2 regions of the Afipia sp. MLSD5-FHT05B12 genome follow, and region 1 is predicted to be linked to the other one. Evidence: predicted binding sites of a transcription regulator. Region 1 holds the regulator's gene; the other holds the start of a gene.
The links. Region 1 encodes LexA, which represses DNA repair genes until DNA is damaged. Its sites were predicted from a motif close to TGTTCNNNNTGTGTTCNG; they were not measured.
Positions count from the first base shown of each region.

Region 2: AC1Q6J_RS20345 (ribonuclease T2 family protein) is a predicted target of LexA. The motif match lies at 1,329-1,346, and genes of this name have one in related genera.

Region 1 covers NZ_JBXAFS010000006.1:183,749-187,516, forward strand. The annotation lists gene AC1Q6J_RS11085 (ComEC/Rec2 family competence protein) at 1-2,230, shown strand, start outside; gene lexA (transcriptional repressor LexA) at 2,244-2,951, opposite strand; gene AC1Q6J_RS11095 (molybdopterin molybdotransferase MoeA) at 3,152-3,768, opposite strand, start outside.
Region 2 covers NZ_JBXAFS010000022.1:24,997-28,764, forward strand. The annotation lists gene AC1Q6J_RS20340 (23S rRNA (adenine(2030)-N(6))-methyltransferase RlmJ) at 1-326, opposite strand, end outside; gene AC1Q6J_RS20345 (ribonuclease T2 family protein) at 495-1,235, opposite strand; gene AC1Q6J_RS20350 (hypothetical protein) at 1,411-1,911, opposite strand; gene AC1Q6J_RS20355 (hypothetical protein) at 2,086-2,385, shown strand; gene AC1Q6J_RS20360 (DUF3617 domain-containing protein) at 2,407-2,934, shown strand; gene AC1Q6J_RS20365 (hypothetical protein) at 3,097-3,312, opposite strand; gene AC1Q6J_RS20370 (thioesterase family protein) at 3,401-3,768, opposite strand, start outside.

The sequences.
Region 1 (3,768 bases):
TGCTTGGCCGCCGCGCAGCGCCGTGCGCGCCGGGATCCCAGATATCACCGACGGTCTAGCGGCGTTTCTGACCGGGAAGCTCCGGAACTGGGTCGCCGCGGAAGCCGGACCGGGCCGGTTGCTGCCATGGGTGCCGGTCGCGTTCGGCGCGGGGATTGCGATCTATTTCGCGGCAGACCGCGAGCCTGTCGCATCGGTTACCGCTGCGACGGCATTTGCGCTCTGTGCCGCGGCATTCGTCGCGCGGCGCAGCCGCGTCTTTCCCTTGATGGTGATGCTGGCCGCGCTGGCGGCAGGATTCGCGGCAGCCACGCTGAAGACCGCGCGTGTCGCCCATGGCGTGCTGGCGCGCCCGATGTTCTCGGTGACGATGAAGGGTTTCGTCGAGACCCGTGACGAGCGCGAACGCACTGACCGCTTCGTACTGCGGGTCGAGGAGATGGAGTCTCCGCGTGGCGGGATCAAGCTCGAGCGTGTGCGGCTGTCGGTTAAAAAGGGGACCGCGCCTGCGGTCGGCAGCTTCGTCGAACTGAAGGCGCGGCTGTTGCCGCCGCTCTCGCCGCTGCGTCCGGGAAGCTACGACTTCGGACGCGACATGTACTTTCAGGGCATCGGGGCGTCAGGATTCGCGATGGGGGCGATCAAGACCGTCGAGGCTCCGCGCGGTGGCGGCACGTATCTGCGTTATGCCGCCACGATGCAGGGCATGCGCGATGCCATCGACGCGCGGATTCGCAGCGTAGTCAGCGGAGACAACCGCGCCATTGCGACGGCGCTGCTGACGGGGCGGCGCGACGCGATTTCCGCGCCGGTCAACGATGCGATGTTCATTTCCGGGCTTGGCCACGTGCTGTCGATCTCCGGCTATCACATGGCGGTGGTGGCAGGCGTGGTGTTTTTCGCGGTGCGCGCGCTGCTTGCGCTGTTTCCCGCGCTCACCGTGACGTTTCCGATCAAGAAATGGTCGGCGGTCGCGGCGCTGCTCGCCGCGGCGTTCTATCTGTTGCTGTCGGGCGCGGAGGTCGCCACGCAGCGCTCGTTCTTCATGACGGCAGTGGTGCTGATCGCGGTGATGGTCGACCGGCGCGCGATTACGTTTCGCACACTCGCGGTCGCGGCGATGATCGTGCTGCTGATCGCACCGGAAGCATTGGTCCACCCGAGTTTCCAGATGTCGTTCGCTGCGACGCTGGGTCTCGTGACGCTGATCCAGATAGGCATGCCGAACCTGTTCGCCTCGCCCGACAACTCGCGGGTGGCGCGCGCGGCGCTGTGGGGTGGGCGTGAGATCATCATGCTGGCGCTGGCGTCGCTGGTGGCCGGATTCGCGACCATGCCGTATGCGGCGTTTCATTTTCATCGCGTGACGCCTTATGGCGTGCTGGCCAATCTCGCGGCGATGCCGGTGGTCTCGGTGCTGGTGATGCCGGCTGGACTTCTCGGACTGCTCGCTATGCCGTTTGGCTTCGACGGCGTGTTCTGGCGGCTGATGGATGTCGGCATCGGCTGGATGGTTGCGGTGTCGCAGTGGGTCGCGGCGCTGCCCGGCGCCATCGGCCAGATCGCAGCCTTCGGCACCGGCCCATTGGCTTTGATGAGCGCGGGCATCATTGCGCTCGGTTTGTTGCGGACGCCATTGCGATGGGCGGGAGCAGGGCTCATTGCATTCGCAACGATCTGGGCGCTGACCACGCCGCAGCCGGATATCCTTGTGGCAGGAGACGGTCACACCGTCGCCGTGCGAGGGAAGGACGGCAAGCTGCGTCTGATGCGCACCGGAAAGGATGTGTTCCTGTCGCGCGAATGGCTCTCAGCCGACGCTGACATGCGCAAGGCAACCGACGCGTCGCTGACCGATGGCGTCTCGTGCGACGCATCCGGATGCGTGGTGCAGGCTGCGGATGGATCGACCGTTGCGCTGACCCTGAAACCGGAAGGATTCATGGACGACTGCGCGCGGGCTGCCGTCATCGTGACGCTGCGGCAGCCGCCGGCTGACTGCGCGGCCATGGTGCTGGATCAGGAGATGCTTGGCAGGCGAGGGACGCTTGCCTTACGCAAAACCACCGAGGGTCACGCGATCACAGCCAACCGTCCGCGCGGCGTGGATCGTCCGTGGTCGCCGGCGAATGTGGAGAATGAGCTTGAAGCACCCGCTGGCCGGCCAAACCGTCCGGCGCAGCCCGTTGATGCCACACCGGCGGAAAGCGATCTCCGGCCGGATGATTGATTTTGAGACGAACTCAGTATTTGCGAACAAGCCCGATCAGCTTGCCCTGAATCCGCACACGGTTGGGCGGCAGGATACGAACCTCGTAGGCCGCGTTGGCAGGCTCCAGCGCGATGGACGCGCCGCGTCGCCGGAAGCGCTTCAAGGTGGCTTCTTCCTCGTCGATCAGCGCGACCACGATGTCGCCGGTGTCGGCGGTCTCGTTGCGCTGGATCAGCACGGTGTCGCCGTCGAGAATGCCGGCTTCCACCATGGAGTCGCCACGCACCTCAAGGGCGTAATGTTCGCCGGACCCGAGCATGTCGGGCGGCACGTTGATGGTGTGGCTGCGGGTCTGCAACGCTTCGATCGGCGTACCTGCCGCGATCCGGCCCATGACCGGCACGGAGACCGGGAAGCTGGCATCTTCGTCGGGACCGCCGGAAGTGTTCGTGCGGACCTTTCCGAGGTTGCCTTCGATGACGCTCGGAGTGAAGCCGCGGCGGGCGCCGCCTGGATTGACGCCGAGTTCGGGAAGTTTGATGACCTCGATCGCGCGGGCGCGATTGGCGAGCCTGCGGATGAAGCCGCGCTCTTCAAGCGCGGTGATGAGCCGGTGGATGCCGGATTTCGACCGCAGGTCCAGCGCATCCTTCATTTCGTCGAAGGAGGGTGGAACACCAGCTTCCTTGAGCCGCTCGTTGATGAAGCGCAGAAGCTCGTACTGTTTGCGTGTCAGCATCTGAATAGGTCCCCGATCCCTAGAAGCTCGAGTTTGAGCCGAAGCCGCGCCTCTCTGGATCCCCACTGCGAAAGAATGGAAGGGGACACTCAGGAGTTGCGAGTCACTCGAAACAAATCATGAACGAACACTATCTGTTCCATATGTGTTCCGCAACCCCTTAATTTCACGTCAACGAACGGCGATTGGAAACGCGATTGTCAGTTTGGCAGCCGGAGGATCGTGCAGGGCGAGCCGGCAGGAGCGGCTGGGGCATGCGGCGGCCGGACGATCAGCGCGTTGGCCGCGGCGAGATTCGCAACCAGCGAACTGTCCTGGGCGCCCACCGAGGTGGCGACGGGCATGCCGTCGCCGCCGGGTGCGAGCCGCGCCCGCAGGTAGTCCTGCCGCTTGTCGTTGGCGGGCAGTTCGCGCCCAAGCAGGGCATGTTCGAGCGGATGGTCGACCATCGTTCGCCCCGAGAGGGAACGGATCAGCGGTACCAGAAACAGGAAGGCGCAGACGTAAGACGACACCGGATTTCCCGGCAGACCGAGTACACGCATCGCCCCCAGCCGCCCGTTCATCATCGGCTTGCCGGGACGGAGCGCAATCTTCCAGAAGGCCATGTCGAAGCCCTCGGCTTTCAGCGCGGCCTGAACCAGATCGTGGTCGCCGACCGACGCGCCGCCAGTGGTGATGAGGACATCCGCGCCGAGATCGCGGGCGCGCCGAATCCCGCCGGAGGTGTCTTCGAGCGTGTCGCGCGCGATGCCGAGTTCAGCCACATCGGCGCCTTCGCTGCGCGCCAGCGCCGCCAGTGCGAAGACGTTGCTGT
Region 2 (3,768 bases), on a different contig from region 1:
AGCGCGCGCGCGATCAGCGGCGATCCCGGATAGGCGGTGAGATCGCGCTGCGGATTGAAGGCGCGAACAATGTCGAGATAGGGCGCGACCAGCGCCATCACCGGCTCGGACAACCGCGCCTGCATCAGCCGCGCGATGCCGGTGCGCCATTCGCCGCCGCGCTCGGCCTCGCTGCCTGTCAGATCGTACAGCCCCGCGCCGGCATGGGTGTCGATCACGCGAAACGCGGCGAGCTTCTCGTGCAGATAGGTGAGGATGCGCGCCAGCACGATGTGCTTGATGACATCGGCGAAGTTTCCGGCGTGGAATGCGTGACGGTAGTTCATGGCGCGACAGTTACGACATCGCGCGATGAAAGTAACGCGAGTTGCGTGAGTGAATCCGTCATTCTGAGGTGCGAGCACTTGCGAGCCTCGAAGGATGACGGTTGAGACTATCGCCGTCGCCCTTCGAGACCTCCGCTACGCTGCGGCGCCTCAGGGTGACGGCACGGACTATCCCCCGCGCACCGGCGGCATCACCAGCTTGTCGCGGCGGCAGGACCGGCGGTCGATTTCCTCGCAGGCGCGGAACTGCAAATCCTTGCTCATGCAGATTCGCACTTCGCTGAGGCGCTTGCTGTCGCATTGCACGGCAATCGCTGAACTCGACAGGCCGGGATTGGCCTTGATGAAGGCATCCTCGACGTCGCCGGGAGTCACCAGTTTGGCGTCGGACAGTTCGAGATAGTCGGCGGGAATCTTCACCGCCGCGCGGGCCTTGCGGATGTTTTCGAAATACGCGCGCGCGCTCAGCCCCGAACAGGTGCCGTGCTTGTCCCATTCGTTGTAGATCAGCCCCGGCGCCGGCATCAGATCGAGCATCGAGGCCATGATGTTGCGGGCAAGCCGCGGCGACGGCCGCTGGCAGTAGTTCGGAAAGCCGCGGTCGTATTGCGGCCACAGCCCATGCACGACAAAGGAGAACGGCCGGCCGGCGCACTGGGCCTGGATGCCGCGGCCGGAATTGCCGCGTTCGTGCGCGGCCTGACAGAACGACGGCGACCACGACAGCGACAGCACGTAGAAATCGAATTCCCCGGGGGCATTCTGGCGCTTGTCCTGCGCCGCCGCGGAGCCCGCAATCGCGCCGGCCATTGCAAGGCCGAGCAGCGGGGCGATCAGCCGATGAAATGAACGAAGGGAAAAACCAGATGAAAAACCTGCTGCCGACGAACCGGACCTGAAACCGAACATGGCGACGCCCCCCCCCCAACTCTCTCCGCTTCCACCGGCCAACGCCGGATCGTTGACGCGCGGATGACCCCGCTCAAAGCCTAGTCAGGCCAAAAGAACATTTCAAGAACAAAATCGCCCCGTCCACCGTGAAACGGACGAGGCGCTTTGAATACGACGAAACGATTCGCGAAGCTTACGGACGCGCGGCCTTGCAGGACGGGTTGTAGGCCCAGTTGCGGTCGAGGCCGACCACGCACCATTCGACGCCTGAGTCGTATCCGGCGAAGCCGCCGTCCTCGATGATCGAGAAATGCACCTGACGGGCGCGGCCATCGTTCAGCATGGCGCTGGCGGTGCAGAAGCGGCGTGGAATGCTGTTATTGGCCCAGGCCCGGAACGCGACCTCATGGACATTGGCGTAGCCGGTGATCTCCAGGGCGGAATTCCAGAACTTGCCCTCTTTTTCAGCGAACTGCTGGGAAATGGTGCCAAGCACCTCGTTGCAAGGGCGCATCGCGCCATCGTAACGCGGGCCGGACAGCCAGAAATTCCGCTCAAGCACATTGGCGGCCTCGGCCGCCGGGCTGAGCGCCATCAGGCCGGCCACGGCGCCCAGCGCCACGGCAAGAGTCAGTTTGCCAAGAATCTGTTTGCCAAGAGTGTGTTTGCGAAGTGTCGAGAAAAGGTCGCGCATGGCGGTCCACCGGAATCCGGGATGATGTTGCGCCGGAAGGTGCCGCGAAGCCATCAGCCGGTCAAGTGCAGCGCGGCAACACTTGGCCGCCAACCCCCGCCGAAACGCACGGGCATTCTTTCCATGGCAGCCCGGCCGCCTTATGGTGGGGAGGAGATTCCAAGGGAGACGACGATGCGAACAACAGGTACGGCGATTCTGGCTGCGGTCTTCGGAGCACTGATGAGCGCGCAGGCCAACGCCTGGTTCGACACGGTGCCGCCTTTCAAGGGCAACGACACCGGCGGCATCATCGCCTATTCGCTCTACAAGGACGGCGTGGACATCAAGGCGCTCGCGGTCAACCACTGCGCCAGCTACGGCAAGTCGGTGAAGCTAACCGGCACCGATGCCCAGTACGGCGGCTACATTTCCTTTGCCTGCGTCTGGGTCCATCCGGGTCATCTCAACCGGCCGCTGCGCGTCGGCTACTAAGCTCCTTTCAGGAGACCGTCCATGATGCGAGTGCTTCCGCTCTTTCGTGTCATGGCGCTGGCGATTGTCTGCGGCGGACTTGCCGGCCTTCCGGCGCTGGCCGACCCGGTTGAAATGCCGAGCCGCAAGCCGGGCCTCTGGGAGCTGAAGCTGGACAAGGCCGGTGCCCAGACCATGCAGCAATGCACCGACGCCACCACCGAAAAGGAGATGGCGGCGGCCTTCGGCCCGATGGCGAAGGAGATGTGCTCCAGGCAGGACATGAAGAAGACAGCGACCGGCCTGGTCGTCGATTCGACCTGCAAGATCGGTAACATGACGTCGGTCTCGCACACCGAGTTCAACGGCGATTTCAACTCGGCCTACACGGTGACGACCACGGCGAAGAACAGCGGCGGTTCGGCGGGCATGCCGGCCGAGACCACCAACGTGATCGAAGCGAAATGGATCGGCGCCTGCAAGCCGGATCAGAAGCCCGGCGATATCCTGATGCCCGGCGGCATAAAGATGAACATCAAGGACATGAAGGCGATGCGGCCGAAGCAGTGATCGTGCTTGGCCTTCTCCGTGGAAACACGTCGTCCCCGCGAAAGCGGGGACCCACTGTCACTGAATTTTATATAGATGCTGCCCGCCCGCACCTGACCGGAGGGCCCGGTGGTTATGGATCCCCGCTTTCGCGGGGATGACGATCGGGGTGTCTCGATATCGTTATTTCCCGATTTTCCAGGGATCGTACTTCTCTTTCGAATCCGGGACGTTCTTCATCGCGGCCCTGGCGGCGGCTTCTTCGCGGGCCATCCGCTTCTGCGGATCCTCGCCCTTGGCCTGCGAACCGCCGCTCGTGTCGGGGCGTCCCCTGCCCTGTGCATGGGCCTGCCCGGCGAGCAGCATCACAGCCGCGGCGGCAATCAATACGAGTCTCATCGGACGTCTCCGTTGGGGGCGAAGAAACCTAGCCCCGTTCAAGGGCCGGGAACAATCAGAAATGCCCAAGATCAGGCGCACGGCACTGTCAGGCCACGCCGAACCGCTTTTCGAACGCCGCGATATTGATCACGCCGCGCCGGTGGGTGCCGTCGCCGATCTTGCGGTCGCCGTCCCACGCTTCCACGTCGAACAGCACGCTCTTGGCGTCGATCTGCCGGACACGCGACGTCACGCGCACCGTGCGCCCGACCGGCGTTGCGGCGAGATGCCGGACATTCACCTCCATGCCGACGCTGACATAACCGCTCGGCAACAAGCTGGCGATGGAGGCGGTGCAGGCCTTTTCCATGTGCAGGATCATGACCGGGGTCGCATAGACCGGCGGCATGGTCGCGAGGAAATGCTGCACCGTCATCTCGTGCGCAACGGTCACGACCGTTTCACCGGGAATGC